2 regions of the Halomonas sp. SL18_1 genome follow, and region 2 is predicted to be linked to the other one. Evidence: predicted binding sites of a transcription regulator. Region 2 holds the regulator's gene; the other holds the start of a gene.

Region 1 (15,738 bases), 110 kb from region 2:
GGGCCAGAAACACCGTGCCCCACCTTGCTATCACACTAGCTGCCACGTTCATGCTCTCTCACTTGCTCACCCTATCGCCAGGAGCGGTTACTCAACGCGCCGATCAGAGCTGGCTCAGCCGGGCCAGCATCTCGTCGCTGGTCTGCACGGCACGGCTGTTGATCTCGTAGGCGCGCTGGGTCTGGATCATGCTGACCATCTCTTCCACCACGTTGACGTTGGAGGTCTCAACGAAGCCCTGGAAGAGTCGCCCCGCGCCGTCCATGCCGGGCACCGCCTGGTTGGCAACGCCCGAAGAGGTGGTTTCCTTGTAGAGATTGCCGCCCACGGATTCCAGGCCCGTGGGGTTGATGAAGGTGGTCAGGGTAATCTGGCCGATATCCTGAGCTTGGGCCACCCCCGGCTGGGTGATGGACACCGTGCCGTCCTCACCAATCGTCACCGACAGGGCGGTTTCCGGGATGAAGATAGCGGGCTCCAGCGGATAGCCGTTGGCGGTGACCATCTGGCCGTTTTCATCGATCTGGAAGTTGCCGTCGCGGGTATAGGCGGAGGTACCGTCCGGCATCTGGATCTCGAAGAAACCGTTGCCGTTGATCGCCAGGTCGCGGGAGTTCTCGGTGCGCTCCAGGTTGCCCTGGGTGTGCAGCCGCTCGGTGGCCACCGGGCGCACGCCGGTCCCCACCTGCATGCCGGAAGGAAGCCGATTGAGGGCATCGTTCTGGGCGCCAGGCTGACGCATGTTCTGGTAGAGCAGATCTTCGAATACGGCGCGGCTGCGTTTGAAGCCGTTGGTGCTGACGTTGGCCAGGTTGTTGGAGATTACGTCCAGCTTGACCTGCTGGGACTCCAGGCCGGTCTTGGCCGTCCAAAGCGATTTGATCATGTCATGTTTCCTTGTCTTTCAGGCCATCAGCCCTGGATCGACAGCAGATTGTTGGCGCGCTGGGCGTTCTCGTCGGCAGTGCTGATCACTTTCATCTGCATCTCGTAGCGGCGCGCCACGTCGATCATCGAGACCATGGCATCGATGGCGCCGACGTTGCTGCCTTCGAGCACGCCGGTCGCCACCCGGGCCTCTTCTTCGGCCGCCAGCTGCGCCACATTGCCTTCGGCGTCCGGCAGTGGACGAAACAGCCCATCGTCGCCGCGCACCAGGTCGGCCTGTGGGGTAACCAGCTTGATACGTCCGATATCGGCCAGGGCATCGGGACCCTCGCCTTCGCCGATGGCGCTGAGGGTGCCATCGGCCCCCATGTAGAGCTGAGAGCCCGGGGTATCTGTATCGGGCCACCGTCGCCCATGACCGGACGGCCCCCCACCATCAGCACGCCGTCTCCGGCAATCTGCAGGTCGCCGCGGCGGGTATAGGCCTCGCCTTCTTCGCTCTGCACCGCCAGCCAGGCATTGCCCTGCATGGCCACGTCCAGCTCTCGGCCGGTGGCATTCATGGGGCCCGGTGCAAAGTCGCTGCCCGGCGTGGTGCCCGCCACGGAGACCCGGGTGGGCAGCGCGGCGTCGCCCTGAACCGGTACGGCGCGCATGGCGTGCAGCTGGGCGCGAAACCCGGCGGTGTCGAGGTTGGACAGGTTGTGGCTGACCACCGCCTGCTGATCCATGCTCTGCTTGGCGCCGCTCATGGCGGTGTAGAGAATGCGATCCATCATGCCCCTTGCTGTCTGCTCCGCCACCACCGGGCACTCACCCGGTGACGGCCTCTCGCTGCGTGGCCGGTCGATCAGAGCTGGATGACCGTCTGCAGCAGCTCATCCTGGGTGCTGATGGAGCTGGAGTTGGCCTGGTAGGCGCGCTGGGCCACGATCATGTCCACCAGCTGCTTGGCCAGGTCCACGTTGGAGTTCTCCAGCACGCCGGACTCGATGGTGCCGAACACCCCGGTGCCCGCGACGCCGACGATCGGCAGCCCGGAGGCATTGGTCTCACGCCAAGCGTTGTCGCCGACCGGCTGCAGCCCCTCGACATTGGCGAAGCTGGTGAGCACGACCTGGCCGGCGTCGCGGCGCTCTTCATTGGTGTAGTTACGAATCACGCGGCCGTCGTTGGTAACCTCGATACCAGCAAGGCTGCCCGAGCTATAGCCATCCTGGCTCAGGCTGTTCTGAACGGAGTTGTTGCTGAACTGCGTGGTGCCAGTCAAGATAAAGTCGTGACTGAGCGGATTGGCCCCCTCGCCAACGGTAAAATTCAGTTCTGCCCTGTCACGCGTCAACGCCGCATCATCTACCGAGGCCTGATCAAATGCAGTCGCCAGATCCGCACCAAGTGCAGAAGCATCAGCTTCATCGTAAATTGGCTCTACGCCAAAATCGAGCTGATAACCAGCCGCCGCCACCCCTACGATATCGTCGGCATTCCGTGCATTATTATCTGCTGCATCCAGGTCTGAATACCGTGCAAGCTGCCCGTTCTCGTTGAAACGCATCCAGAAGGCATTCTTCATGTCCTGTGCAGCACCGGCTTCCCCAGCAAACTCCAGTTTCCCATCAACCGCCTGGAAAACGCGCCAAGCGTTCGTGTCGTCATCAGCCTTTTCAAAATAAACGGTTATGTTCCGCGCATTACCCAAGGAATCATAGGCGGTAAAGCTGTTGGAATAGTGGTAAGTCACGTCCAGTTCAAGCGACTCACCATCAGCATCATAGTTGCCAGCATTGTCAACCGTTATAACATCACCGTTTTCGTCCACCGCCCCAAGCGAAATGGTCTGTAGTTGCTCGCCGGCTCTCGCACTGGAGTCGAGATTATAGGTAGCGCTTACTTCGGTGGTAGCATTGGCCGGAATATCATCGGTGGGAATCCGAATCGGCTGAGGGGCGCCGCCGGCTACCACGGCAGAGAAGGGGTCGTTAGGGTCGGTCAGGCCATAGCCGGTCAGCCGTTGACCGTTGGCATTCACGAGAAAACCGTCGGCATTCTGACTGAACTGGCCATTGCGAGAATACACCACCTCACCGCCCGGCTGCTCAAGGCGGTAGAACCCTTGGCCGGCGATGGCCAGGTCCAGGTTGCGGCCGGTATTTTCTAGATCACCCGACTCGAAGTTCTGAGTCACGGCGGCGACGCGCGTGCCCAGGCCAACCCGGCTATCGGCGCCAGCAAAGACGTCGGCAAAGGCGACACCGCTGCTCTTGAAGCCTACCGTCTGGGAGTTGGCGATATTGTTGCTGATGACCTTGAGATTTTCGGACTGGGAGGCCAGACCGCTGAGGGCTTGTGAAAAGCTCATTGAATTATCCTCGTTCCCTGCTGCGCGATTACAGAATCTGCTTGATATCGTTGAGGCCGACCTGGCCATAGACGGCGCCGAGATCCAGGCGCACGTTCCCGTTGTTATCCTTGGGCGTGACGCCGCCCACCATGGCGTAGTTCAGCGCCTGGGCGCCGACGGCCTCACCATCGGCATCGGTGGCCTCGAGCCTGACGCGATAGGACCCGGGGCAGCACTCTCGCCCTCCGATGTCTTGCCGTCCCACTGGAACGACTCCACGCCGGCCTTCACCGAGCCGATGTCGTAGCGGCTGACCACCTGGCCGCTAGCGTTGGTGATCGTCACCCGCACGTTGTCGGCCGGCTTCTCCAGCTCGATACCAAAGGGCGTGGTATGGGCCTGGCCATCTTCGGTCTGCTCAAGCAGCACGCGATCACCCTTGACCAGCACGCCCTGGCCGATCAGGTGAGTCGCCTGCATGGCCTGGTTGGCATCCATCTGTGCGGTGATACCTTTCAGGGTCTGGTTGAGCTGCTCGATGCCGCTGACCGTATTGATCTGGGCGATCTGCGAGGTCATCTCATGATTTTCCAGGGGGTTGAGCGGGTCCTGGTTCTGCAGCTGCGTGGTCAGCAGCATCAGGAAACTCTCCCTAAGCTCATCCGACTGGCTCTGGTTCAGCTTGGACCCACCGCCGTTGATATTGGCCAGCGCCGTGGGATCAATTCCACCCACCATGATCAGCCCTCCCCTAGGGTCAGTGTCTTGAGCATCATCTGCTTGCTGGTGTTCATGACCTCGACGTTGGCCTGGTAAGAGCGCGAGGCGGAGATCATGTTGACCATTTCATGCACCGGCTCGACGTTGGGCATGGTCACATAACCCTCTTCGTTGGCCAGCGGGTGCGCGGGGCGATACTCCATGCGCATCGGCGAGGGGTCCTCGACAACCTCACGCACCCCGACACCGCCGATACCATGGCGCCCCTGCAGCCGCGACTCGAACATGACCTGCTTGGCGCGATAGGCCTCGCCGTCGGGTCCGGCCACGCTGTCGGCGTTAGCCAGGTTGCTGGCGGTGACGTTCATGCGCTGCGACTGGGCGCTCATGGCCGAGCCGGAGATATCGAATACGGAAAACATCGACATGATGAGCTCTCTCTGGTTATGCGCCCACGATCACTCGGGCTGCATGGCGCCTTTCAGCCCCTGAATGCGGCTGTTGAGGATGGTCAGTGCCGCCTGGTAGCGCACCGCGTTGTCGGCAAACTGGGTACGCTCGCGATCCATGTCCACGGTATTGCCGTCCAGGCTCGGCTGGTCCGGCACCCGATAGAGCAGGTCGTGCCCCGGCGGAGCGAAGGCCTGGCCGGCAATGTGTCGTTCGCTGGTGCGAGCCAGGGACATGCCGCTGCCAGACGCGCGGCCATGCTCTACCGCCTTCTTCAGCTCGCTGGCAAAGTCCATGTCGCGCGCCTTGTAATTGGGCGTGTCGGCATTGGCGATGTTGCTCGCCAGCACCTTGTGGCGCTCCTGGCGAAGCCCCAGGGCCTGCTGGTGGTAGTTGAAGGCGGACTCGAGCTGGTCGATCATCCCGGCGCTCCCCGTATGCGGAACCAGTAAAACGTATGCGGAACTTGTTGATGCTGAAGAATAGCCACGGAGGTGTCATCTCAATGGCAAGAACAGGAGGGTTTTCCGCGGCCATTTCACCTGTTTTGCGCCCCCCGGGCCGGGATAGAATCGAGTTGACTCCGTCATCAGCGGCACTGACCGACCCCCATGGCCTACTCCTTCTGCCTCAAACGCCTAACCATGCGCCTCAGCGGATGTCTGCTGCTTGGCCTGATACTGCCAAGCACGGCATTGGCGGACGATGACGCTGCCCTGCTACAGGCAGTGCACGGCTTCCTGCACGAACAGGCCCAAAGCCTGGGTGACGAGATCATCGTCGAGCTTCACCCCCCCTCGGCCAGGCTGCCCGCCTGCGAGGCACCAGCCCCCTTCCTGACCCGCGAAGGAGCGCTGCCGTTAGGGCGCATATCGGTGGGCGTGCGCTGCGGCAGCGACGGCAGGCAGGTGCGCTACCTGCAAGCCGACATCGGCGTGATCGGCCCCTACCCGGTGCTCAATCGTTCACTCTCCGCCGGGGAGAGCGTTCAAGCGGGAGACCTGGATGAGCGCGAGGGCAATCTGGCCGACCTGCCCAATCGCGCCCTCCTGGATGGAGAAGCGATCGTAGGCCAACAGGCCACTCGCCCCCTGCGCCCCGGAGAACCGCTTCAGGAGCACCAGTTTCGCGCCCTGCCGCTGGTGGAGCGCAACCAGCGGGTCTCGATCGAGGCACACGGCTCGGGCTTTCGGATCGCCCGGGAGGGGCAGGCACTGGAGCCCGGCGGCCTGGGTGACAAGGTAAGGGTCCGCCTAGGCTCACGGGAGATCATTACCGCGGAGGTCATTGGAGACGCCACCCTGATCGTGGACTTCTAGCGCCAACTGCGGCACGCTTTAAGGGTGCGCCGTGCGCGCCCTCGCTAGCCGTGCCTAACGACTCTTTTCCCTAAAGTTCTGCCGCAGCCAGCCGATAGCGTGAGAAAGCACCGGTCATGAGGCCCCATCGTGAAGATCAACAGCCACAACCCCCTATCTCGCCCCGCGCCAACAACGCCGCGCGAGGAGGCTTCCAAGACGCGCGAAGGCGATCGTCCGAATCAGCCTGAAAGCACCACGGCGGCCAAGACCCACCTTAGCCAGGCCGGCACCGACGCGTCACGCGATATCGATACCGCCAAGGTCGAGGAGATTCGCGAGGCCATTCGCGAGGGGCGCCTTGAGATTCGCCCCGAGCGCATCGCCGATGGCCTGATCGAATCCCTTCAGCAAACTTCTGGCAGCGACAACCCATGAGCCTCAGCCAACTGCTCGCCGAACAGCGGCAACGCCTTGATTCACTGATCGCGCTCCTTGAGCAGGAACGCGAACTACTGGCTGCCGCCGACATCGACGGCCGACGCCTGGCTACCATCGCCGAAGAAAAGGGGCAGTGCCTCGAACAGCTGGAAGCGACGGAGTCCCTGCGTCAATCCGTGCAGCGTCGCCTCGGCTACACAGAGGGGCTGGAAGGCGCCAACCAGGCCGCCCGAGACGCCAACTGCCAGGACGCCTGGGAACAAACCCTGGAGCATACTCGCAAGGCGCATCGTCTCAACACGCTCAATGGCCAGCTGGTCAGCCTGCGCATGAGCCAGAACAAGCGTTTGCTGGACTTCATCCATGACGCGGCAGAAAAGACCGTCTATCGTGCCAGCGGCCGAGTTGCCGCCCAGCCCGGGCGCCTCAACACTTCGGTCTGAGCCCCACCCTAGGTCAGCATGTCGAGCTAAAACAGCTCATCGATTTCATCCGACCGGCACACGCCATCCAGCGACTCACTGACCATCACGGCATTTCGCCCCTTGGCCTTGGCCTGATAGCAGGCGGCATCGGCGCGTGACAGCACGTCGTCAATCGCCGCATCCGTCTCCTGAAACGCAGCGAGCCCGATACTCAGGGTCACCCTGAACTCCTTGCCTTCATGCACCACCCCAATATCGGCTACCGCCTGTAGCAGCGAGTCGGCAATCTTGGTTGCCTGGCGCAGCGTGCAGCTAGGCAGCAGAATGGCGAACTCATCGCCCCCTGTCTTGCCACATGGTCGCTACGACGCACTTCCCAGGCCACTACCTGGGCGATTCGGCGAAGCATCTCATCGCCCAGCGCGTGCCCACCCTGATCATTGATCGGCTTGAAGTGGTCGAGATCGAAAAGGATCAGCACGGAGGGCGTACCGGTCTTGGCGTATTCCGCGAGCGCCTCTTCGAGACGGCGCTCGAAGCCGCGCCGATTGAGCAGCCCCGTCAAGGGATCATGCTCGGCCTCCCAGCGTTGTAGCGCCTCTTGCTGGCGACGCTCGGTGATATCCTTGACCATACCGACAAAGCCCAGCGGCTGGTCGCTACCCCGCACCTGGCTGGCATGCACCTCCAGCCACAGCGTCTCGCCATGACCATCAAAGAAGCGCAGCTGGCGGACGAAGTCGCTGCCGGTTGCCAGGGTATGACGCCACATGTCCTCGGTGCCCTGACGATCATCGCGATGGATGCGCTCCCACCAATCATGACTGTCCTTAACCCTACCCAGCCCCAGAAGCTCGAGCAGTGCCGGATTCATGTAGGTCAACCTGCCATCGAGATCCGCTACGAACATTCCCAGCGGAGTGGAGCCCAGCACGGCATCGAGGAAGGCCTGACGATCCTTGAGATGCTCCAGCGCTGCAAGACGCTCACCCTCGAGCCGATTGAACGTATTGGCCACCTGCCTGAGCTCATCCATGTGGGTGGAGAGCGCTAGGTAGCGTCGCTCGCCAGCGCCCACCTCGCCAATTTGACGCTCGAGCCGATGCAGCGGCGTCAGGAGCTTCCTGACCAGCCAGTACATGCTGACCAGCAGCATCAATGCCATGCCCAGCCAGGCCCACCAAAGCCTGGCCAGGAAGCTACCGAGCGGCTCATACACCTGGGTCTTCGGCAGCACGACACCAACGACCCACCCGGCCGGCCATATCTGCCGATAGGCGACCAGCGCCGACTCGCCGTAGACACCGCGAGACGCCGCCTCACCCTGCCAGCCGTCCAACGCTAGCTCGAGCATCCCGTGATCCTGCTCGCCGCCGGGCCGACCACCCACCGCTAAGTCCCGACGCGGATGAAACAGCATTTCGCCGGATGCCGTGAACACCGAGACATAGCCCCCCTTCCCCAGCCTGACAGCCTCCAGGCGCCGAAAAAGGCCGCCCTGGGCGAGGTTCACCATCCCCCTACCACGCCGAGAAACTCGCCGCGCTCTCCTAATCGTGGCACTAGCATCAACACCAGCGGGTCTCCGCTGGCCCGGCCCACGAAGGGCTGACTGACATAGGGCCAAGGAGAATGACGCACCATGCGGAAGTACTCGGTTGACGCTGTCTCCAGGCCTACGCGACCCTCCACCACCGGCCAATCTGCGAGCACCCGGCCTTCCGGGCCGGTGACCATGATGCCTTCAAACCACTCCATCAACGCCTGATTGTCTTCCAGCAGCGACTTCAGTTCGCCTGACTCATGCGTCTCCAGCCGCGAAGCCAGGCGCTCGAGGGCGGCGAGCCGACGATTCACATTTTCGGTGAGGCCATCGGCGATCAGCTGCGACTCGTAGCGCAGATGCGCGACGTTGGCATCCTCCACCAGATCCTTGCCGAACAACCAGGCAAGCACCAGCAGCAGTCCGACGATAGCCAGCCAGGTGGTGACCAGCCCCACCAGCAGCCGCCCCTGCAGCGAGTAGAGCCGCCGCAGGGTCGAGCCGATGAGAGGAGATAATCTGGAGGTCAATAGGCGCAACGCACTCTCTCTTCAGTCAAGGGTAGAAATGATGGTAGCGGCGCAACGGAAAGAAGCGCAAAGCCGAGGAGATACCTGAGGCCCGACTATCGCTCACCTAATGCCTGGACCTATTCCTACATATCGGCAGGACTCCCCCACCTTTAGATCACAGCAGGGGCGCTCACTCCATCTCCAGCACAAAGGCAGAACAAGCCACGCCACTCCCCTTAAATCCATACAAGAAAAAATAAAAAGCAAAGTACCCTAAAGTCCTGGACGGGTATGGACGATACACAGGAGTGATTCCACCGGACAGGATGTCGAAGATGGAAACGATTCACTAGCCCCGATGCGAAGAGCGATGAGCAAACAGCCCAGCCCCCCTCCGTCCAAGCGTGTCAGCTCGCTGGCAACGCACCCTGTCAGGCTCATCCAGAAGGGCTTTGAACAGGGACAGACAGGCATGGCGATCACCGACCCCCGCGGGCTGATCGTGCTGGCCAACCCGGCCTTCTATCGCCTGACCGGGAGCGAAGCGTCCTCTGCCATCGGCCGCCCCATCGAACATTTTTTGCCTCACTGCACGAGCCGACCAACCTGCCCGATGCAACGAACCACTCCCACCCGCCAAGGGCCACCAATTCCTGGCAGCAGGAGGTCTTGTGCCGCCGGCAGGACGGCGAGTCACTGCCAACCTTGATGACGGTTGACACCCTTCTCGACGACAAGGGACGCCCGGGGCACTTCCTTCGCACCTTCATCAGCCTCGTGTCCCAGGACAGCAATCGCTTCGGCGGCCGGCACTGGGTACACGTCGACTCCATGACGGGGCTACCTAACTGGCTACTACTCTGTGACCGGCTCAACCACGCACTGGCACAGGCCGAACGCGCCGATCAGAGCATGGCGCTGCTGTTCATCGATATCGACCGTTTCAAAGCGGTTAACGACGCCGCCGGCCACCTGGAAGGCGACCGAGTGATGGGCGAGCTGGCCCGTCGCCTGAACGGCTCGCTGCGCAGCAAGGACACGCTGGCCCGGCTGGGCGGCGATCAATTCGTGATCTTGCTGGAGAAGGATGGCACGGCCGAAGCCGCTCAGGCGGTGGCAGAACGCTTACAGGAAGCACTGGAGCCTCCCTTTATCGCCAACGGCAAGCGGCTGCTGCTGACCGCCTCAATCGGCATTTCGCTTTTCCCCGGTGACGCCCGAGATGAGGAATCACTGATCACCGGAGCACGCAGCGCTATGTACACGGCGCGCCGCCGGGGACCCGGGCGCCTGGCCTTCGTCAATCAGCGGCTGACGACTCAGCTCAAGGAGAAACATCGGCTGGAAAGCCAGCTCAGCGAGGCCGCCCACCTGCCCGAACAGTACTTCGAAATTCACTACCAGCCCGAGCTGGCCCCCACGACTGGCCACTGCACCGGGCTGAAGGCCGTGCTGCGCTGGCGCCAGACGCGCCGAGGGCCACGCATCCCAGCGGACTTCATGGATACCATCAACCGTCTGCGACTCGGCGTGCGCCTTGATCGCTGGGCCATCGAGCGCACCATCGCCGACCGACAGCGCCGAATCGAGCGAGGCCTGCCAAGCGGCGCACTCCCCGTTTCGATCACGCTGAGCGAATCCCATCTGGCCCACGACACCTTCGACCGCCGACCGCTGGATCATTTCCTGCGCAGCCAGGGCCGGGCGCCGCTTGAGTGGCTATTGCTGGAAGTTCCGGCTCACGCCCTGACGGGGCGTCTCGAAGAGGCCACCCACATGCTCAAGCGCATCGACAAACTGGGGGCGCGGCTGGCCGTGAGCGGCCTGGGCTCGCAGCCACTCGACCTCGCCTGGCTAACCCGCCTGCCTTTCTGCCAGGCCAGGCTGAGCGCGACCCTTACCTCGCATGACAGCCAGCTGAAGCTGACCAAGGCGCTATGCCAGCTGCTCGATACACTCGATATCGAAACGGTCATTACCGACGTCAACGATGCCGACAGCGCTGCCCTGGCGGCCACCCTACCCGCAGCTAGCATGCTGGGAGACTATTTTGGCCCGGCGCTGCCACCCAAGGCCATCGACGAGTGGCTGGACGCCCATATTACCGCTGACCCGAGCCGCTACCCCTAAGAGCGCAGCGGAAACGGCGTGGAGTTTTCCCAGTTTTTTACCAGCGCACGAAAAAGCCGCCTGGCGGTGTTCGCTAAGCGGCTGATTCATAATGTCTTGTTGGTGGAGCCTAGCGGGATCGAACCGCTGACCTCAACACTGCCAGTGTTGCGCTCTCCCAGCTGAGCTAAGGCCCCACATGTCCTCGCCCTGCGAGAACGAGGCACATATTACTCAGCCGGCACCAAGACGTCAAGAGCCCATGCGGCGTTTGTCCCATATAGACCAAAATGACGCTACTTGAACTCAAGTCAATTTGCCTTATTGACTGAGTGTGGCAAGCTCTAAGCGCTGGGCGCCACCGGCTCGTCCCGGCTGCCCCGATTACAGAACCCTGTACCACGGCGCCCCCGTGGGATCCGTTCAGCAACGCCGAGGAGCGTCAGCCTTGATCAAGGTTCTCATTGTCGACGACCATCATCTGGTGCGCACCAGCCTCGCCCGCCTGCTCGACAGTGAGCAGGATATCGAGGTGACCGGAGAGGCCGCCAGCGGTGAACAAGCCATCAACCTTAGCCGCGCCCTGACGCCGGACGTGGTGCTGATGGATCTGCGCATGCCCGGCATAGGCGGCCTGGAAGCCACCCGCAAGATTACCCTCACCTGCCCTGACGTTCGCGTCCTCGCCTTGACCGGCTTCATGGAAGACAACTTCGCCCAGCGTCTGCTCGAGGCCGGCGCCAGCGGCTTCATCAGCAAGGACACCCAGCCACTCGACATGATCGACGCCATTCGCAGCGTCTTTGCCGGCCAGCGCTACATCAGTTCGGACATCGCCCAGCGCCTGGTGCTGTCCCGCTTCAACCCGGAGGAGAACCCCTTCGACCAGCTGTCACAGCGCGAACTGCAGGTGGCAATGATGATCGTCAACTGTCAGCGCGTCGCAGAAATTTCCGATCGGCTGTTTCTCAGCCCCAAGACCGTGAACACCTATCGGTACCGGATCTTCGAGAAGCTGGGCGTTGAGACCGACGTGGAGCTCACCCATCTTGGCCTGCGCCACGGCCTGGTAGAGGGCTTCAGCACCGCCAACTGAGCCGGTCGATCTGGTACCCTAATGGTCCATCGACCAGTACCCGGCACGCGATGAGCTTCGATTCCCGGCAATTTCTTGCCAACCTTACCCAGGCACCGGGCATCTACCGCATGCTCGATGCCCGCGGCGATACGCTCTATGTCGGCAAGGCCAAGCGGCTGAAAGCGCGCCTGGCCAGCTACTTTCGCGGCACCCTGAATGCCAAGACCCAGGCGATGGTGTCGCGAATCGCCGATATCCAAGTCACGGTAACCCGTAGCGAGATCGAGGCACTGCTGCTCGAGCAGACCCTGATCAAGGAGCTACGCCCGGCCTATAACATCCTGCTGCGTGACGACAAGTCGTACCCCTTCGTTTTCGTGACCGATCGGCACCCCTACCCGGCGCTCGAATACAAGCGTGCCAGAAAGCGGCACGATGACGGCCGCTACCTGGGGCCCTACCCTAGCAGCGGTGCCGTACGCGAAAGCCTATCGCTAATGCAGAAGATTTTTCGCATTCGCAACTGCGAGGACAGCGTCTTCGCCCATCGCACGCGCCCCTGCCTGCAATACCAGATCCAGCGCTGCAGCGCCCCCTGCGTCGGCTATATCAGCGAGGCCGACTACCGCCGGGACCTCGAGCATGCCGTCATGTGCCTGGAAGGACGCAGCGAGCAGGTCACCCAAGAGCTGACCGAGGCCATGGAAACCGCCAGCCGCGAGCTTGCCTTCGAGGACGCGGCACGGCTGCGCGACCAGATTCAGCACCTCCGCCAGCTGCAGCAGCGACAGTTCGTCGACACCCAGGGCGGCGATGCCGACATCTTCGCCCTGGCCAGCCGACCAGGCGCCCTGTGCATTTCCGTGCTGTCGGTGCGCCAGGGGCGCTTGCTGGGCGCGCGTCATCACGCACCCGACAATGGCCTCGACCTTGACCCGGAGGCCCTGCTCGGCGACTTCATCAGCCAGTACTACCTGGGCCAGGGACGGGTGATCCCCCGGGAAGTCATCACCAGCCTGCCGCTGGCCGATCACGACATCCTGGAGCGTGCCCTCTGTACCCGCGCCGATAGCCGCATTCGCCTGACCCACCGCGTCCGCGGGCATCGCAGCCAGTGGCTCGAACTGGCGCGAACTAATGCCGAACAGCAGCTCGCCGGCCAGCTGGCTAGCCAGACCCAGCTGGCACGACGCTTCGAAGCCCTGCGCACGGCCCTGAACCTACCCCAACCGCCCCAGCGGCTCGAGTGCTTCGACATCAGCCACAGCCATGGCGAGGCCACCGTCGCTTCCTGCGTGGTCTTCGACCGCGACGGTCCGCGCAAATCCGACTACCGCCGCTTCAATATCGAAGGCGTGCCCGCCGGAGACGACTATGCCGCCATGCGCCAGGCCCTGGAACGACGCTTTCGACGCCTGGCGGATGGAGAAGGCCAGGTGCCCGACATTCTGCTCGTGGACGGGGGCAAGGGACAACTGAACCTGGCCCGGGACATCTTGGCCCAGCTAGAGCTCCCCGATGTATTGCTGCTCGGTGTCGCCAAGGGGACGACCCGCAAGGCCGGCCTGGAGACCCTGTTCCTGGAAACCGTCGACCGCCAGCTCGACCTGGACGCCACCTCACCGGCACTGCATCTGATTCAGCACCTGCGCGACGAGGCGCACCGATTTGCCATCACCGGCCATCGCACACGGCGCGACAAGACGCGACGCAGCTCGACCCTGGAAGGCATTGCCGGCGTCGGCCCCAAGCGGCGCCGGGAGCTGCTGCGCTTTTTCGGCGGCCTGCAGGGCGTGAAGGAGGCCAGCCGAGAGGAGCTGGCGCGAGTACCGGGGATCAGCGCCACCCTGGCCGAGACGATTCATCGCGCCCTGCATGGATGAAGCCGCCGCCTGAAGATAGAATAGGGTTCTTCGCACTTTAGCGTGAACATGTCTGGCAGGTTTCATGGTGGGAGGCCGGCTCTGCCGGGCGAAGGTGCCGCAGGCGCCCCATGGGTAGCGCTGCGCACTACTTCGCGAGCTGAAGCTCCCTCCCACAGGGCAAGTTCACGCCAGTTTGCGATGAACCAAGAAAGTGCCCCATTTCGGTATTCCAGACTTTCGGCAAGGACCCCGCCCATAATGAACATCCCCAACATCCTGACGCTGGCCAGAATCGCCTTCATCCCGCTGCTGGTGGTGTTCGTCTATCTCCCCTACGCCTGGAGCATGCCGGTGGCGGCGGGGCTGTTCGCCCTGGCGGCGGTGACCGACTGGCTGGATGGCTACCTGGCCAGGCGCTGGGACCAGGCCACCCCCTTCGGGGCCTTCCTCGACCCGGTCGCCGACAAGCTCATGGTTGCCGTTGCCCTGGCGCTATTGATCGAGCGCTTCGACAGCGTATGGCTGACGCTCCCGGCCCTGGTCATCATCGGCCGCGAGATCGTGATCTCCGCCCTGCGCGAGTGGATGGCCGAAATGGGCAAACGCGGCAGCGTCGCCGTCTCCTGGCTGGGCAAGGTCAAGACCACCTTTCAGATGACCGCCCTGCTGCTGCTGCTGGCCTTCACGCCCGGCTCCGCCCTGGCCTACGTGGGGATTGCGACCCTCTATGTGGCCGCCATCCTCACCCTGTGGTCCATGGCGCTCTACCTGCGCGCCGCCTGGCCGCACCTGAGCCGCTCGATGTAACCCGGTGATCAACAACCATTTGACAGCTACGCACTTATCCGTATAATTCGCTCTCGAGTCGAGCGGGAATAGCTCAGTGGTAGAGCATCGCCTTGCCAAGGCGAGGGTCGGGAGTTCGAATCTCCTTTCCCGCTCCAGACTTGCATCGAGTCAGATGCGTGGTAGCGAGGGTCGCGAGCCGGTGCGCCGGTCCGATCGAATCTCCTTTCCCGCTCCAGACTTGCATCGAGTCTGACCTACGACTCTTAGAGGCTGGATGGCAGAGTGGTTATGCAGCGGACTGCAACTCCGTGTACGCCGGTTCGATTCCGACTCCAGCCTCCACTATTTCCCTTCAGCATCCTGCTCGACACCGTGCCGCCCGGATGGCGAAATTGGTAGACGCAAGAGACTTAAAATCTCTCGGTGGCAACACCGTGCCGGTTCGAGCCCGGCTCCGGGCACCAGGCGCCTCACCCGATTTTCCCCGACGGCTCGATAGGCCTCCCGCTCGACAGGGCTGATGCAACGCGCTCCAGCGAGAACACGCATGCTCCGTAGCGAACACGATGTTCTGGTGATCGGCGGCGGCGTCGCCGGCCTAACTCTGGCCCTGCATGCCGCGGATCGGCGTCGCGTCACCTTGGTGCGCCCCGCCAGCGATGATCAGGGCGCCAGCCGCTGGGCACAGGGCGGTATCGCGGCAGTGCTCTCTCCCCAGGATGATTTCGACGCCCACGTGGCGGACACCCTGGTGGCCGGCGATGGGCTATGCGACGAAGGCGCCGTTCGGTTTACCGTAGAGCAGGGGCCGGCCGCCATCGAATGGCTGCTGTCGCTGGGCGTTCCCTTTACGCGCGACCCCAGCCCCGACGCCGGCTATCCCTACCACCTCACCCGGGAAGGCGGCCACGGCGCCAGGCGCATCATTCACGCCGAGGACGCCACCGGACGCGCCGTGCTCGAGACCCTGATGGAGCACGCCCAGGCACATCCCGCCATTACGGTACGCGACGATCTCACCGCCATCGGCCTGATCGGCGACACCCTCGGCCAGTGTCGCGGCGCCCGCTGCCTGGACCGAAGCGCCAACCTCATCGAGCTGATGGCGACGGATACGGTGCTGGCGACGGGCGGCGCCAGCGGGCTCTATCGCCATACCACCAGCCCCCAGCCCGCCAGCGGCGAAGGCATGCTGATGGCCGCCGAGCTGGGTGCCGAGCTGATGAACCTGGAGTTTCAGCAGTTCCACCCCACTTGCCTCTATGATCCACAAGGCCCA
Region 2 (15,738 bases):
CCCTTAAGGAACTGGCCGAGCCGCTGGACGAGACAGGCTGTCGCTTCCGCGGCGCGCCGGCGCGGTTGGCGCTGGCGACCTTGCCGGTGGCGTTGACTCCTAAGGGCAATCGGCGCGATGCCGAACTGATGCCGGCTCAGGCCTGGTTCGGCAGCTTGCGCGATGCCGAAAGCGGCAGAGCGTTGGCAACTCGGTACTGGTTGACGCCTGGGAGATTAGGGCGGGAGCCCGCTGCGCTGCTGCTTTCACAGCTTCAGGGCGATGCCTTGCCGCAGCTGACCCGGCGGGCCTGGCAGCGACTCGACCCGCGCGAGCTGGGCGAGCTGCGCCCGGATGTGCGGCTGCTGCTTGCCAGTGGCCTGGCGGCCGTGGCGGTGCATCTGGATCTGGCCGATGATGAGCCGGCCATGGATCTGCGAGCCGAGCTGCTGGGGCTTACGGGAGGGCGTCGTCGGCGGCGCGACGTGGCGCTGCTCGAGGCGCTGGTACAACTTTTCCTGGTGCGCGATGCCATTCGTCACTTGGGGCTCGGTGAGCAGGAGACAGGGTAAATGGGTATGGATCAGGCCGCAGGCTTGCGTCAGTGGGCTTCCAGCACGGGACAGGCCGGTTCGGCAGACCAGTGCCCCTTGCATGTTGCAGAGGCATTGTTGGAGCTGGCATCTGGCTTGCCTAATGAACGGCCACCGACGTCGCGCGCGCCGCAGCATGGAAAGGCATCAGGCAGCACAGCGTCTAGCAACACAGTGACTAGTCGAACCGATGGCTCGATTACCCTGATGGTGGTAGGGCTGCCAGGCAGAGCCGAGCGATACACGCAGCGAGTCCATGACCTTTTGGAAGCGTGGGCAGAAGAAGGGCGGCAATGGGTAGGGGATCCTAGAGCCTGGCGCGTTGTGGCGCTGGGCGTGGACAGCCCCCATCTGCCGCTGCTGGCGGATCAGCAGCCGCGCTGGGCGCTTTGGGTTGACAGTGACCCTGAAGCTTTTCGGCGTGCCTATCGGGTGCTCAAGCAGGTGGCGGAGGTGGGGGGGCCGCAGCGATTGCTGGTCGTGCATCCGCCGGATATCGGACGTCAGGGGCTGCTCGACAACCTGCGCAGCGCGGCGTGGCACTATCTGGGAATCGAGCTGCTGGTGCTGGCGAGATGATACCTCCTGGACGTCTCACGAGGCGGCCTTGGGCTGTGCTGGCGACTTGGGCGCTGGTAGGTGGTCTGATGATTGGCGACCTGGCAACGACCACTGCCTTGGCGGCGGGCAGCTGGGTGGCTACGGCGCCGGCTGTGCACGTCTCGATGGTAGATCGACCGGCGAGGTCGGCCGACCTCATTGCGCCAGCTCCGGAGCTTGCTCATGGACAGCAAATCGGGCGACTTAGCTGGCAGTACCGGCTGCCTCCTGGTGAGGATGTGCAGGCCTGGTTGTGTCACCCGGGGCGCTGCGTGTCACTGCCGGGCCAGCGCGGCCAGACCGAGGCGCTGGCGGGACTGCCGGCCGATGCGCCGCTGCATTTTCGCTTTGCGCTGCTCGATCGTCGACAGCGCGCCATAACGCTGCAGGGGCTGCAGGTGATCGTCAATCATCGGCAGCCACCGGCAAGGCAGCCATAGAAACAGTTCTTCGCACTTTAGCGTGAACATGTTGGGCAGGTTTTATGGTGGGAGGCCGGCTCTGCCGGGCGAAGGCGCCGCAGGCGCCCTACGAGTAGCGCTGAGCGCTACTTCGTCGAAGCGTCGAACCGGAGCTGAAGTCGAGGCGTCGAACCGTCCCTCCCACAGAGCCAGTTCACGCCAGTCTGCGAAGAGTCATAAAAACCGGATGACCGCTTATGAATGGGACTGACGGCTGCGAGACGACTGCATGTACACAGCACGAGGCAAGATAAATCAGCGCGACCTGCTCGATGAGTACCTGCCGCTGGTGAGGCGCCAGGCGCTGTCGCTGCAGGTGAGACTGCCGGCGAGTATCGAGCTCGATGACCTGATTCAGGCCGGGATGGTGGGGCTGCTCGAGGCACTGGGGCGCTACGATGCGGCCCAGGGAGCCAGCTTTGCCACCTTCGCCAGCCAGCGAATACGCGGCGCTATGCTCGATGAGCTGCGTAGCCGCGACTGGCTGCCGCGCAGCGTACGCCGAAATGCCAGGGCCGTGGATGAAACCGTGAGACGGCTGGAGCAGCAGCTGGGGCGACCCGCCGAAGAGACAGAGATCGCCGCCGAACTGGACATGAGTCTTGAGGAGTATCACCAGCTGCTCAACGACACCAACAGCGGCCACCTGCTGCCCTTCGAGGCGCTGCTCGAGGAGGGGGTGGAGCCTGGGATAGTGGACAGCGCTGCCGATACCCCTTTCAATCAGCTGATCGATGAGCAGAAGCGACAGCAGCTGGTAGCCGGCATCGAGGCGCTACCCGAGAGAGAAAAACTCCTGATGGCGCTCTACTACCAGGAAGAGCTCAACCTCAAGGAGATCGGGGCTGTACTGGGGGTCACCGAGTCCCGGGTCTGCCAGCTGCATAGCCAAGCGGTCAGCCGGCTTCGGGCGCGGCTGGCTGGCAGCGATTGACGGAAGATTTTTCTTAAAGATGGCCCATCAGCGAGCGCGTGCTCTCCAGGGCCTCCAGATAGCACTGGTGCAGCCGATCAGGCGGGGTCTGTGAGTCGGATGCCTCCAGCTGGCGCTCATGGTCTTCGCACAGTTTCAGCACCGCCCCCAGCGCCCCTTCGCGGCGTCTCAGCGCCCGAAGGATCGGCTGGCTCAGCGGTAGTTGCTCGAGCAGGGTGTCGCGGTCCTCTTCCAACAGCGCATCCATCAGCGAGAACAGTCCGGTGGTGAAGGCGTCCTCGGCGTCGAGCTCGGCAAATGGGACCGCGAGGTTACGGCACATGAAGGCGCGCTGCAGCGCCATGCGCAGCACGATCCGCGACGAGGGCTGAAGGCTTGCCAGGGTCAGGGTAAGGATCAGTCGACGCAGCTCGATCTGGCCGAGCAGCTGCATGCCGCGTGCTAGATCGGCCTCCTTGCCGCCGCGATTGAAATAGCTCGAGTTGGCCCGGCGCAGAATCGCCACGTGCAGATGCGGCATTTGCACGACCAGCTCTTGCAGTGTCTTCAGGTCGGTATCGTGGTCGTAGAGGGCCCGGATCAGGCGGATCTGCGCGGCTCGGTTGCCGTGTCGGCCCCTCGGGCGCGCGGCGATGAAGCTGGGGCGCGCCAGGTAGTCGCCGTTGTAGAAGTGGCAACCCATATGGCGGTAACGTGCCAGCTCCTCGGGGTTGCGGATGTTTTCCACCAGCAGCTTGATCTTGCGCTGGGGAAGCGGTGCCAGGAGGTCGGGGCCGAGCTCGTCGGGAGAGATCAGCGTGATGATATCGGCTCGGGGCAGCAGCGCCTCGGGATCCTGCTTCAGCAGGCGGGCGGGAACCACCACGCGATAGCCGCGCTCGCGGACCTCGTCCAGTCGACCCAGCAGGGTGTCGGTCACCCGCTCGGCGTCGGCAATGCCAATCGCCATGCGCGGTGCCGGGGTGGGCAGCAGCTCCGGGCGATCCAGCCACTGGCTCGGCAGGGTGACGAATAGCGTGCGGTTGCCCAGCAGGCCGGCATCGCCCAGCTCATAGACGGCGCTGGCCAGAGCGCGCGCCGTGGCCGCCATGGTGTCGTCCCCTTCCGAATCCTGCTGCTGCCGATAGGCGACACGATCCGCCACGTGGCGATGATCGGCATCGTGGATGGGGTGAAGGGCGATAGTGCAAGGGTCGATCTCGAGCGGTTCGGTCATACTTTGCTGCCTCCCTGCCGGTGCGCATGTGACCAGATAGTTCGCATGATACGGGATGCTGGCCAAGGCGTCCCCACCGAACGGCGTCAATCGCCCCACTCATCGCGGCGGCGGGATGCGCTGGATGATACGGCCTGGCCGTTACGGGCCTTCGGGGGCGGCGAGCGCTTCGCGCAGCGCTTGCAGTTTGGGCACCAGGCCGGTGGCCAAGGCTTCGAATTGCGGGCGGGCATAGTCAGAAGCCCTGCTGATGGGGCAGGCCGTTGCGTCCCAGCCACAGGGCTTCTTCCCGGGTTTCGACGCCTTCGGCGATCATGTCGATGGCAAGCGTCTGGCCGAGGCCGGCCAGGGAGCGAAGAATCGCCTGGCGCCGCGGGTCCTGGTCGCAGCCCATGATCAGGACGCGGTCCAGCTTGAGCCGGTCGGGACGCAGTTCGGTGAGCAGGTCCAGGTTGGCATAGCCATTGCCGAAGTCGTCCAGGGCGGTGGCAAAGCCCATCTCGCGATAGGCTTCGATGATGCGCTGCAGATGGCGCTGGTCCTGCACCTTCTCGGTTTCGGTAATCTCGAAGACCAGCCGCTGGGTGGGCCAGCCGACCTGCTCGGAGATCGCCAGGGTGGCCTGGATGCAGGCTTCGGGCTCATAGACCGCATTGGGCAGAAAGTTGATCGACAGGGCTTCCTGCATCTCCAGCCGGCTGGCCAGCTCGATGGCCCTTACCCGGCAGGCCTGGTCGAAGCGGTAGAGCAGCTCGGGAGTGACCTGCGACAGGATGCTGAAGGCCGACTCGCCGGCAGGGCCGCGAACCAGGGCCTCGTGGGTGGTCACCCGGGCCGAGGTCAGATCGACGATCGGCTGAAAGGCCATGGTGAAATCGAACGGCAGCGCACCGTCACAACGGGCACATTTACCCTTCACTTCAGCGCATTGGCGCATGGTGTCTCCTTGTATGCTCGAGACTGGTCTGTTCTCTTGTTATCGGCCGTTGCCGAAGTGACTTGAGGCCGAGTGAGGATTTCGCCTCAAGTTTTGGTCGCTTCGGCCGATGACATGGATCAAGACTCGACCGAGCCCCGCAGTCAGGAGCCCTAGATGAATCCATCCACGATTATCGGCATGCTGGCAAGCATCGTTCTGCTGGTCAGCGTGCTGTTCTTCACCGCCGAGTCGCCGCAGAGTTTCATGAACCTGCCCGGCCTTGCCATCGTCCTGGCCGGCACCATGGCCGCCACCTTCATCAGCTATCCGCTGAGGGAAGTGCTGCGCGTGGTGCGCCTGGTGGGACTGGTCTTTCGCCGTGAAAACACCTACACCCGCGACGACATCAAGGAGCTGGTGGATATGTCGCGACTGTGGTTCAAAGGGGATGTCAGGGCGGTGGAGGAGGCCCTGGAGAAGACCCGCAACCCCTTCCTGCGTACTGGCATCCAGCTGGTGATCGCCAACACCAAGGAGCAGGAAATCTTCGATCTGCTGCGCTGGCGGATCGCCCGGCTCAAGGCGCGTGAGCACGCCGAGGCACAGATCTTTCGCACCATGGCGACCTATGCGCCGGCCTTCGGCATGATCGGCACCCTGGTGGGCCTGGTGAACATGCTGGAGGTGATGGAAGCGGGGGATCTCCACGTCATCGGCCCGCGCATGGCGGTGGCCCTGTTGACCACCTTTTACGGCATCCTGCTGGCCAATCTGGTGTTCAAGCCCATCGCGGTGAAATTGGAGCGGCGTACCGAGGAGCGCCTGATCGCCATGAACATGGTGCTCGAGGGTATCTCCCTGATCACCAAGCGGCGCCTGCCCTCCTTCATCGAGGAGACGCTCAACTCCTTCGTGGCCAACTACCACGATGAGATTCGCGATCCCGCCGCCGGCCGCCGCGATCCTGACGAGGCCGGGCAGAATGCTTGATCGCACGACCCGCGACACCCTTCAACCCATGTCCGGAGACGGTGATGGGGAGGGGTGGCTGATGAGCTACCTGGACGTGCTGACCCTGTTGATCACCCTGTTCGTGCTGCTGGTCTCGATGATGGGAAATGGCATGGCCACCCACGGGGGCCAGCACGGCGGGGTGGCCGATCAGCAGATCACCCCGGAAGCGCAGCTTGCCGCGATGGTGGTGGCCGGGCGTCTATCGCCGGGGATCCAGCCGCGCCACGACGGGCTGCAGCCACGTTTTTCCGGACTCAATATCGAGGGGGTCAGCGTCGATCAGGGGCAGCAGGGGATCACCCTGCGCATCGACGACAACCTGCTGTTCGCCAGCGGCCAGGCAGAGCTCACCGCCCAGGGCAGGGAGGTGGTGGCAAGCCTGCGGGAGGTGCTCGACGCCTTCGAAGGGGAGATTTCCGTGGAAGGCCATACCGACAGCATCCCCATCTCTACCGCGCGCTTTCCCTCCAACTGGGAACTCTCCTCGGCGCGCGCCATCGCCGTGCTGCGCCATCTCGATGAGGTGGGGGTGCAGGCCGAACGACTGCGGGCGGTCGGCTATGCCGATACCCGCCCGCTGGAAAGCAATGAGACGGCACAGGGGCGTGCCGCCAACCGTCGTGTGGAGCTGCTGCTGCGACAGGAAGTCGGCGGACCCTAACGGGTCGATTCGACAGCGCGCACTCTCTGAGCGGGGGCTCATTTTTGTTGCAAAGTGACGTACAGCAGCGCCGGAGGCGCTGGTCGGCATGGCAGGCAGGGGGCTCTACGGGGTACTGCTGTTGAGCCTGCTGACGGCGATGCTCTGGGCGCTCAATGACCGCTATCATCGCGAGCTAGACGGGGCGGGAGACAAGACCCTGGCCCACGGTGAGCTGGTGGCGGAGTGGGCGTCCGGCGCCTTTACCAGTACCGATAATACCCTGAGCGGCCTGGCGAATCTCTTCGCCCTATCGCTTGAGGCGGAGGGGCACCTGGATGACCCGCTGGCCGAGGCGTTCGAGACCCTACTCTCCCAGCGTCAGCGGAGCCTGCCGTTTCTGGATGCGATCGGCATCATCGATCACGCCGGTGACACCCTCTATTCCACCGGCAGCCCGGGGTTTCCCAGTCACGATGCCCGAGAGCGCGCCGTTATCCGCGACTTTCTGCAGGCATCCGAGACCGCTCTGGAAGCGGTCTACTGGGAGCCGGAAGGCGGCGATCATCGCATGCTCTATCTAAGGCGCATTTTCGATGCCGAGGGCCGTTCTACCGGGGTGGCGGTGGCGCGTCTCGATCTCTTCTTCTTCACCCATGCCCTGCAGCGGCTTCAGTTGGGAGAAGGGGAGAGTGTCGCCTTCATCGACAATGACATGCGCCTGATCGCCCGCCGTCCGGGAGTCAGTGGCGTGTCGGCCACCGAGGCGCTGGGCATGGAGGTCGATGCGCCTGCGGTTGCCGAGGTCATCGCCGAGCCCAATGGTCATACGTTCATTCTCACCTCGCCGCTGGATGGTGACCGGCGGGTCTTCGGCATCAGCCGGTTGGAGGGGTTGCCGTTCGCCGTGATCGTGGGCCACAGCGCCGCCGCCGTGCTGGCCGACTGGCGCCAGAAGGTGATGGTGCTGACCCTTGGCTGGTTGACCGTTGCCGTGCTGGGGCTGATTCATCCTGCTTCACTACCTGCGACTGTCGCGTACCGAGGCCGAGCTGTACCTCAGCGAGCAGCGGCTGTGGGAGATCAACCGTTCGCTGCAGGCCGAGCTGCGTATTGCCGACATGGCCTTTGAAACTCACCTGGGCATGTTCATTACCGATGCTCAGGGGACGATTCAGAAGGCCAACGCTACCTTCGAGACGATCACCGGCTATAGCGAACAGGAGGTGCTAGGCCAGAATCCTCGGCTGCTCAACTCGGGACGCCATGACAGCGACTTCTACCGCAAGATGTGGGAGACCATTCATGCACAAGGCAGCTGGCAGGGCGAGGTGTGGAACCGGCGCAAGAACGGTGACACCTATCCGCAGTGGGTCACCATTAGCGCCGTCAAATCGGCATCCGGCGAGATCACCCACTATGTGGCCACGCTCAGCGACATGACGCTGCGCCGCGCCGCCGAGCAGGAAGCCCACCGACTCTCCTTCTATGACCCGCTGACGGGGCTGCCCAACCGGCGCATGATGCTCGACCGGGCCGACCGGGCGATTCAACAGGCGCAGAGAAGCGAACATCAGGGAGCCCTGATGTTCATCGATCTGGACGGTTTCAAGCAGATCAACGATAGCCTGGGGCATCGACAGGGCGATGAACTGCTGCAGCAGGTGGCTGACCGGATTGCCGAGATGAGTCGGGAGTCGGATCTTGTGGCTCGGCTGGGCGGGGACGAGTTCGCGGTGCTGCTCGAAGGGCTAGGCGTCTCCATTGATGAGGCCTCGGCGCTGGTTGAGCGTGTCGCCAGCAAGCTGCTGGGCGCCCTTGCCGAGCCGTTCCGTCTGGGGGAGGATCGCTACCAGCTCTCCGGCAGCATTGGCATTACCTTGCTGGGTGACGGCACACACAGCGCCGAGGAGAGCCTGCAGCAGGCGGAGATGGCCATGTATCAGGCCAAGCAGGCCGGGCGCAACGCCCTGCGTTTCTTCGACCCCGTGATGCAGGCGGTGGCGGTGCGCCGCGCCATGCTCGAGAGCGACCTGCGTCAGGCCGTGGCGCGTCAGCAGCTGCGGCTCTTCTATCAGCCCCAGGTGGACGATCGGCAGCGGGTCACCGGCGTCGAGGCGCTGCTGCGCTGGGAACATCCGGATCACGGCATGGTGCCGCCGGGCGATTTCATCCCCGTGGCGGAGGAGAGCTATCTGATCGTGTCGATTGGCGCCTGGGTGCTGGAGACTGCTTGCCGTCAGCTGGCTCGCTGGTCGCTAGATTCCGACAAGGCCGGGCTGACCATGGCGGTCAATATCAGCCCGCATCAGTTCCAGCAGCCCGACTTCGTGGCCGACCTGGAGGCAATCCTGTCGAGCACCGGCGCCAGGCCCGAGCGCCTCAAGCTGGAGCTCACCGAGTCGGTCTTCATGGAGGAGCCGGATCTCGCCAAGGCAACCATGCACCGGCTCAGGGCGATGGGCATCCGCTTCTCGCTGGACGATTTCGGTACCGGCTACTCGTCGCTTTCCTACCTCAACCGGCTGCCGCTGGATCAGCTCAAGATCGATCAGTCGTTCGTCCGGACCCTCTTCGAGGACCCGGCGAACCAGGTGATCTCTGCCTCCATCGTGAGCCTGGGCAGCAACTTGGGGCTGGAGGTGATCGCCGAGGGGGTGGAGACCCAGGCCCATCAAGACTGGCTGGCCGAGCACGGCTGCCGGGCGTATCAGGGCTACCTGTATGCTCGCCCGCTACCCATCGAGGCGCTCACCGAGCTGCTGGAGAGCTCGACCTGCGCCGCCGGACGCTGATCCGGCGACGCCGTCGGCGGATCAGTCCTCGATGCGGCCGAGCAGCAGGAACTCGATCAGCGCCTTCTGGGCGTGCAGGCGATTGCCGGCCTCCTGCCAGACCACCGCGCGGGGATCATCGAGCAGTGTTTCGCTGATCTCTTCTCCGCGGTGGGCCGGCAGGCAGTGCAGGAAGAGGGCGTCGGCCTTGGCGCGGTCGAGCAGCGCCTCGGTGACCTGAAAGCCGGCGAAGTCGGCCTCGCGCTTGGCCTGCTCCTCCTCCTGGCCCATGGAGGCCCAGACGTCGGTGGTCACCAGGTCGGCGCCGCTCACCGCTTCGGCAGGGTCGCGAACGATGCTGGCCCGGTCATCGGCGGCCTCGAGGATATCCTGGCGCGGCTCGTAGCCTTCCGGGCAGCAGATGCGCAGGTGGAAATCGAACTGGCGTGCGGCGTTGATCCAGGAGTGGCACATGTTGTTGCCGTCCCCAATCCAGACCGCGGTGCGCCCCTTGACGCTGCCGCGCAGCTCGGTCCAGGTCATGACATCGGCCAGCAGCTGGCAGGGATGGTAGTCGTCGGTCAGCGCGTTGATCACCGGCACCGCGCTGGCGGCGGCGTAGCGCTCCAGGCCTTCGTGGGAGAAGGTCCGGATCATCACGATGTCGACCATTTCCGCCAGCACGCGAGCGGTGTCTTCGATCGGCTCACCGCGGCCAAGCTGAGTGTCGCGCGGCGAGAGGAACAGCGCATGGCCGCCGAACTGGGCCATGGCGGTCTCGAAGGAGACCCGGGTGCGGGTCGACGACTTCTCGAAGATCATCGCCAGGGTGCGGTTGGTGAAGGGCGAGTAGCTCGGTCCCTGGGTCCGCAGGCGGTTCTTGATCGTGATGGCCCGCTGGATCAGGTAGTCGAGTTCGTTGGTATTCAGGTCCAGCAGGGTCAGAAAATGGCGTGTCGCCATGAGGGATCTCTCCGCGCGAAAAAACCCCCATCCTAGCCAGGCGCCGGGGGATGCGCAATGCGCCCGGCATCAGTAGAATGATGGCCAACAGCAAAGGCTGAGCGCCGTACTCGGGTATTGGCCCGGCGGCCTCGGCGTCCACGTGACCCAACAGGGAGCGCACATGAGCACCACCATCGAGAACATCCAGCGTCAGATCGGCGAAAACCCCATCCTTATCTACATGAAGGGCACGCCGCAGCTGCCGCAGTGCGGTTTTCCGCCCAGACCGTCCAGGCCCTGATGTCCTGCGGCGAGCGCTTCGCCTTCGTCAACGTGCTGGACAATCCCGATATCCGCGCCGAGCTGCCCAAGTACGCCAACTGGCCCACCTTCCCGCAGCTGTGGGTCGAGGGCGAGCTGGTGGGCGGCTGCGATATCGTCGCGGAGATGCACCAGAGCGGCGAGCTCGAGAAGCTGATCAAGGAAACCGCCGCCAAGCACAAGGACGACGCTTGAGCCGGGCTTCGCCCGGCGCATCGAGCGGTAAGCGATAGGCGCTACGAAGCAGGCCCGCCAGAGAGATGGCGGGCCTGCTTCGTTCAGGGGGCAGCAAAGGCTCTTTTTCTTTGTTCATCGCACTTTAGCGTGAACATGTTTGGCAGGTTTTATAGTGGGAGGCCGGCTCAGCCGGCGGTTCGACGCTTCGACGAAGGCGCCCATGGGTAGCGCTGCGCGCTACTTCGCGATCCGAAGCTCCCTCCCACATAGCCTGTTTGACTTAACCCCTCGCACCACGCCCCTCGCACCTCGCCCCTAGGCCTCCTCCATCCCCTGCTCGCGCTGGGCCAGCGCCCAGCCGCCAAGATCCTTGTAGCGGTTGACGATGGCGCAGAACAGCTCCGCGGTGCGTTCGGTATCGTAGCGGGCGGAGTGGGCTTCCTGGTTGTCGAAGGCAATGCCGGCGGCGCGGCAGGCCCGGGCCAGCACCGTCTGGCCGTAGACCAGCCCGGACAGGCTGGCGGTGTCGAAGCTGGAGAAGGGGTGAAAGGGGTTGCGCTTGATGCCGCAGCGCGCCACGGCGGCATTCAGAAAACCGTGATCGAAGGCGGCGTTGTGTCCCACCAGCACCGCCCGGGTGCAGCCGTGAGCCTTGATCGACTTGCGTACCGGCCGGAAGATTTCGCCCAGGGCTTCCGCCTCGCTCAGGGCGACCCGCTGACGCAGCGGGTCGTCGAGCTTGATGCCGGTGAAGTCCAGCGCCGACTGTTCCACGTTGGCGCCCTCGAAGGGCTTGATATGAAAGGCATAGGTGGCATCGGGCAGAAGATTGCCCTCGGGGTCCATGGTCAGGGTCACGGCGGCGATCTCGAGGATCGCGTCGCGGTCGGCGTTGAAGCCGCCGGTCTCAAGGTCCACCACCACGGGCAGAAAACTGCGGAAGCGCTGGGCCATCAGCTCGCGGGCGATCGCCTCGCTCATTAACCTCTCCTTGCGTATTTCAGTCTCGGTCGCCCCGCCCGGCGGCAGGCCCCAGGCGAATCCGCGCAGTCTAGCAGCTTGGCTGCGGCACGTCCCCCGCCGGTATTCGCGACGCCGTTGCCACGCTATAATCACCGACCCTAGACGTTCATCACAAGGAGCCCCAGCATGTCCGATGTCAAGAAGGTCGTGCTCGCCTATTCCGGCGGCCTGGACACATCCGTCATCGTCAAGTGGTTGCAGGAAACCTACGACTGCGAGGTCGTGACCTTCACCGCCGACATCGGTCAGGGCGAGGAGGTCGAGCCGGCCCGTGCCAAGGCCGAGGCCCTGGGCGTCAAGGAGATCTACATCGAGGACCTGCGCGAGGAGTTCGTTCGCGACTACGTCTATCCGATGTTCCGCGCCAACACCATCTACGAAGGCGAGTACCTGCTTGGTACCTCCATCGCTCGGCCGCTGATCGCCCGTCGCCTGATCGAGATCGCCAACGAGACCGGCGCCGACGCCATCTCCCACGGGGCCACCGGCAAGGGCAACGACCAGGTCCGCTTCGAGCTGGGGGCCTATGCGCTCAAGCCCGGCGTCAAGGTCATCGCGCCGTGGCGCGAGTGGGACCTGACCTCTCGCGAGAAGCTGATGGCCTACTGCGAGCAGCATGAGATTCCGGTCGATTTCGCCAGCGGCAAGAAGAAGTCACCGTACTCCATGGATGCCAACCTGCTGCACATCTCCTACGAGGGCGGCATCCTCGAGGATCCCTGGGCCGAGGCCGAGGAAGACATGTGGCGCTGGAGCGTGTCGCCGGAAGCCGCGCCAGATACGCCCACCTACGTGGAGCTGACCTATGAGCAGGGCGACATCGTCGCCATCGACGGCAAACCCATGAAGCCCCATGAGGTGCTCGAGACCCTCAACAAGCTGGGCGGTGACAACGGCATCGGCCGGCTCGATATCGTCGAGAACCGCTACGTGGGCATGAAGTCCCGCGGCTGCTACGAGACCCCCGGCGGCACCATCATGCTGCGCGCCCACCGTGCCATCGAGTCGCTCACCCTGGACCGCGAAGAGGCCCATCTCAAGGATGAGCTGATGCCCAAGTACGCTGAGGTGATCTACAACGGCTACTGGTGGAGTCCGGAACGTCGGATGCTGCAGGCCGCCATCGACGAGACCCAGAAGAACGTTTCCGGCGTGGTGCGCATGAAGCTCTACAAGGGCAACGCCACACCGGTGGGGCGCAAGTCCGAGCAGTCGCTGTTCGACGAGTCCATCGCCACCTTCGAGGACGATGCCGGCGCCTACGACCAGAAAGACGCCGAGGGCTTCATCAAGCTCAACGCCCTGCGTCTGCGCATTGCCGCCGGCAAGGGCCGTCAACAGGACTGAGCTGGCATTCCGTCATGTGGAGGGAGCTTTAGCTCCGGTTCGACGCTTCGACGAAGTCGCGCGCAGCGCTACCCATGGGGCGCCTGCGGCGCCTTCTCCCGGCAGAGCCGGCCTCCCACCTTGAAACTTGCCAAACATGTTCACGCTAGAGTGCGAAGAACCCAGTTTTTTCGTCACCTTTCCGGGAGAGGGCCTGTGCTGAAGAAACTATTGTCCGGCTTGTTCGGCGGCGGCGATGACAAGCCGGCATCGCGCCAAGCCGCCGAGCCGGTGGAATACAAGGGCTACCAGATCGTCTCCGAGCCGGAGGAGCAGGGTGGTCAGTTCAGAGTCAGCGGCTGGATTCGCAAGCCGGCCGAGGGGGCGGAGGGCGAGCTGCGCGAGCACCGCTTCGAGCGCTCCGACCTGGTGCCCGGCCGCGAGGCCTGCGACCAGCTGATGATCAGCAAGGCCCAGCGCTATATCGATCAGGTGGGTGACGAGATGTTCAATACCCCCGCTGAGGGGCATACCGCCCGCTTCCTGTTGGGGGCTATTCATCCTTAGGCGAAGGGAAAGCATCGCGCTGCCGCATTACACTGGGCCGGTACCCGACATCCGGAGCCAGTATGCGCCTGCTGCACCGTGCCTCACCCTGGCGTGACCTCTTTGCCGGCGATGCTCCGCCGGATCCCGCCACACTTCCGCCGCTACTGGCGCCGCTACGCGATGCGCTTGCCGAGTTGGGGCCCGCTCCCAGCCTGGCCCAGTCCCATGCCTGGCAGGGACGATTGGTAGAGGCCCTGGACCGGCTCGACCTGCCGGGTTGGCGGATCAGTCAGCTGATCAGTGATCACAACGACTGGCTCTATCGGCGCGCCATCGAACTCTCGCTCAACGAGATGACCGGGCAGGGGTGGGGCAACCCGCCGGCGGCGTTCTGCGTGCTGACCCTGGGGTCCGCTGCCCGCCATGAGAGTCTGCTGGGGCCAGACCAGGACAATGCCATGATTATCGAGGACTACCCGGACGCGGGGCATACCGAGATCGACGGTTATTTCCAGTCGCTGGGAGAGCGCTTCACCGCCCGACTGGACGAAGCCGGCATTCCCCTGTGCAGCGGCCATGTGATGGCGCGCTGGCCGATGTGGCGCAAGCGCCTGGCGGAGTGGTGCGAGCAGCTGACGCTGTGGAGCGCCGATCGGCGGGTCAAGCGGGTGCAGCAAGCCAATATCCTCTTGGACTTCTCTCCGGTCTTCGGTGAGGCGCGCCTGGCCGAGTCCCTGGGTGGGCATGTGCAGCAGCTGATGCCCGGGGCGGGGCTTTTCCTCGATGAAATGGCCGCACTACTCGATGAGCTCCCGGTCGCTCTGGACCGCCTGGGACGGCTCGTCGGTGATGGAGAAGGGGCCCCCCACGACAACGCGCTCAACCTCAAGCGCCAGGGATTGCTGCCGCTGGTGGCCGCCGTGCGGCTGCTGGCGCTGCGCCATGGCGTGCGTGTGCCGGATACCCGTTCGCGTCTGGCCGCTCTGGTGGTCGAGGAGGCGCTGTCCAACCGCCAGGCGCAGGCGTTGGCCTCGACCCTGGCGCGGCTGCAGGCGCAGCTGCTGGACGCCCAGCGTGTGACCCTCAAGCAGGGGGCATCCCCGATGGCTGGATCGATATCGCGCGCCTGGAAGAGGACGAACGGCTGCTGATGCGCCACGACATGCAGCAGATTCGTCGTCTGATCAAGCAGGCCAAATCATCGGTGGGGCGGGGCTGAGGCCGCCCCGCCCCTGTCGGTGACAGGCCTTAAAACGCCTCCCACTCCGGCTCGGTCTGGTGTGAGGGCGAGGGTTTGGCAGCGCCGGATTTGACGGTGACTGCCGAGGGAAGCGCGGCAGCGGCTTGCGGGAGCCGCTGGTGTGGGGTGGGTTGGGCATCGGGCGCATCGCCCAGCACAAACTCACTCATCAGGGAATCCAGCTGACGGGCATTGTCGCGCATGGTGGCGGCGAGGCCAGCGTTCTGGCTCACCATGGCAGCGTTCTGCTGGGTCATGGTATCCATCTCCGCCACGGCGGTATTCACCTGCTCGATACCCGAGGTCTGCTCGCGGGCACCGGCGGTGATCTCGCCGATCACATCGGATACCTGGGTGATGCTCTGATGAATCTCGCGCATCCGCTCGGCCACGCCCTTGACGATCTCGCCCCCTTCGCGGGTGTTGGCCACTGAGGCGTCGATCAGTTCGCGGATGTCGTGGGCGGCATCGGCGGAGCGGCTTGCCAGGTTGCGGACTTCCTGGGCCACCACGGCGAAGCCGCGCCCATGTTCGCCGGCCCGGGCGGCCTCCACCGAGGCGTTCAGCGCGAGGATATTGGTCTGGAAGGCGATGGAATCGATCAGGCTGATGATCTCGCTGATCTTGCCCGAAGACTCGTTGATGGCGGCCATCTTGGCCTCCATCTCGGCCATGGCCTCGTTGCCCCGCTCGGCGGTGGCGGCGGCATCGGTGGAGAGGCTGTTGGCCTGCTCGGAGGCCTGCGAGGTGTGGGTCACGGTGGAGTGGATCTCCTCCATGGAGGCCGAGGTTTCCTGCAGGTTGGCGGCGGCCTGTTCGGTGCGTGACGAGAGCTCCTGGCTGCCGTCGGCCATTTCATTGGCGCCGGCCAGTACCGTGTGAGCGTTGTGGCGCACTTCCCGCAGGGTCAGCTGCATGCGCTCGACGAAGGCATTGAACTGCTTCGCTAGCTCGCCTACCTCATCCTGACTGTCGACCGGGAGACGGCGGGTCAGATCGCCCTTGCCCTTGGCAATATCGGCCAGGG

The links. The regulator FliA, encoded in region 2, starts transcription of late flagellar genes. The targets are predictions, from matches to a motif close to CTAAAGTTNNNNNNNNNNCNGCCGATA.
Region 1: a site for FliA is predicted at 5,789-5,815, ahead of flgM (flagellar biosynthesis anti-sigma factor FlgM). Genes of this name have one in related genera too.

The regions. Positions count from the first base shown of each region.
Region 1 is NZ_JBVTRK010000001.1:2,734,361-2,750,098, forward strand. It holds gene ACSJDS_RS13905 (flagellar basal body L-ring protein FlgH) at 1-52, opposite strand, end outside; gene flgG (flagellar basal-body rod protein FlgG) at 104-886, opposite strand; partial or broken gene ACSJDS_RS13915 (flagellar basal body rod protein FlgF) at 913-1,664, opposite strand; gene flgE (flagellar hook protein FlgE) at 1,739-3,247, opposite strand; gene ACSJDS_RS13925 (flagellar hook assembly protein FlgD) at 3,389-3,967, opposite strand; gene flgC (flagellar basal body rod protein FlgC) at 3,970-4,377, opposite strand; gene flgB (flagellar basal body rod protein FlgB) at 4,408-4,821, opposite strand; gene flgA (flagellar basal body P-ring formation chaperone FlgA) at 5,044-5,718, shown strand; gene flgM (flagellar biosynthesis anti-sigma factor FlgM) at 5,848-6,135, shown strand; gene ACSJDS_RS13950 (flagella synthesis protein FlgN) at 6,132-6,581, shown strand; partial or broken gene ACSJDS_RS13955 (diguanylate cyclase) at 6,608-8,079, opposite strand; gene ACSJDS_RS13960 (PDC sensor domain-containing protein) at 8,073-8,645, opposite strand; gene ACSJDS_RS13965 (PAS domain-containing protein) at 8,989-9,327, shown strand; gene ACSJDS_RS13970 (diguanylate cyclase domain-containing protein) at 9,327-10,748, shown strand; tRNA gene ACSJDS_RS13975 (tRNA-Ala) at 10,849-10,924, opposite strand; gene uvrY (UvrY/SirA/GacA family response regulator transcription factor) at 11,176-11,823, shown strand; gene uvrC (excinuclease ABC subunit UvrC) at 11,874-13,688, shown strand; gene pgsA (CDP-diacylglycerol--glycerol-3-phosphate 3-phosphatidyltransferase) at 13,929-14,477, shown strand; tRNA gene ACSJDS_RS13995 (tRNA-Gly) at 14,540-14,614, shown strand; tRNA gene ACSJDS_RS14000 (tRNA-Cys) at 14,728-14,801, shown strand; tRNA gene ACSJDS_RS14005 (tRNA-Leu) at 14,837-14,923, shown strand; partial or broken gene nadB (L-aspartate oxidase) at 15,007-15,738, shown strand, end outside.
Region 2 is NZ_JBVTRK010000001.1:2,626,167-2,641,904, reverse strand. It holds gene flhF (flagellar biosynthesis protein FlhF) at 1-551, shown strand, start outside; gene ACSJDS_RS13445 (hypothetical protein) at 909-1,151, shown strand; gene ACSJDS_RS13440 (flagellar protein FlhE) at 1,148-1,612, shown strand; gene ACSJDS_RS13435 (RNA polymerase sigma factor FliA) at 1,863-2,567, shown strand; gene ACSJDS_RS13430 (EAL and HDOD domain-containing protein) at 2,581-3,783, opposite strand; gene ACSJDS_RS13425 (EAL domain-containing protein) at 4,019-4,651, opposite strand; gene ACSJDS_RS13420 (motility protein A) at 4,877-5,692, shown strand; gene ACSJDS_RS13415 (OmpA/MotB family protein) at 5,685-6,377, shown strand; gene ACSJDS_RS13410 (cache domain-containing protein) at 6,466-7,488, shown strand; gene ACSJDS_RS13405 (putative bifunctional diguanylate cyclase/phosphodiesterase) at 7,478-9,151, shown strand; gene argF (ornithine carbamoyltransferase) at 9,173-10,093, opposite strand; partial or broken gene ACSJDS_RS13395 (Grx4 family monothiol glutaredoxin) at 10,257-10,591, shown strand; gene rnt (ribonuclease T) at 10,889-11,554, opposite strand; gene ACSJDS_RS13385 (argininosuccinate synthase) at 11,723-12,943, shown strand; gene ACSJDS_RS13380 (HlyU family transcriptional regulator) at 13,139-13,489, shown strand; gene ACSJDS_RS13375 (DUF294 nucleotidyltransferase-like domain-containing protein) at 13,552-14,622, shown strand; gene ACSJDS_RS13370 (methyl-accepting chemotaxis protein) at 14,720-15,738, opposite strand, start outside.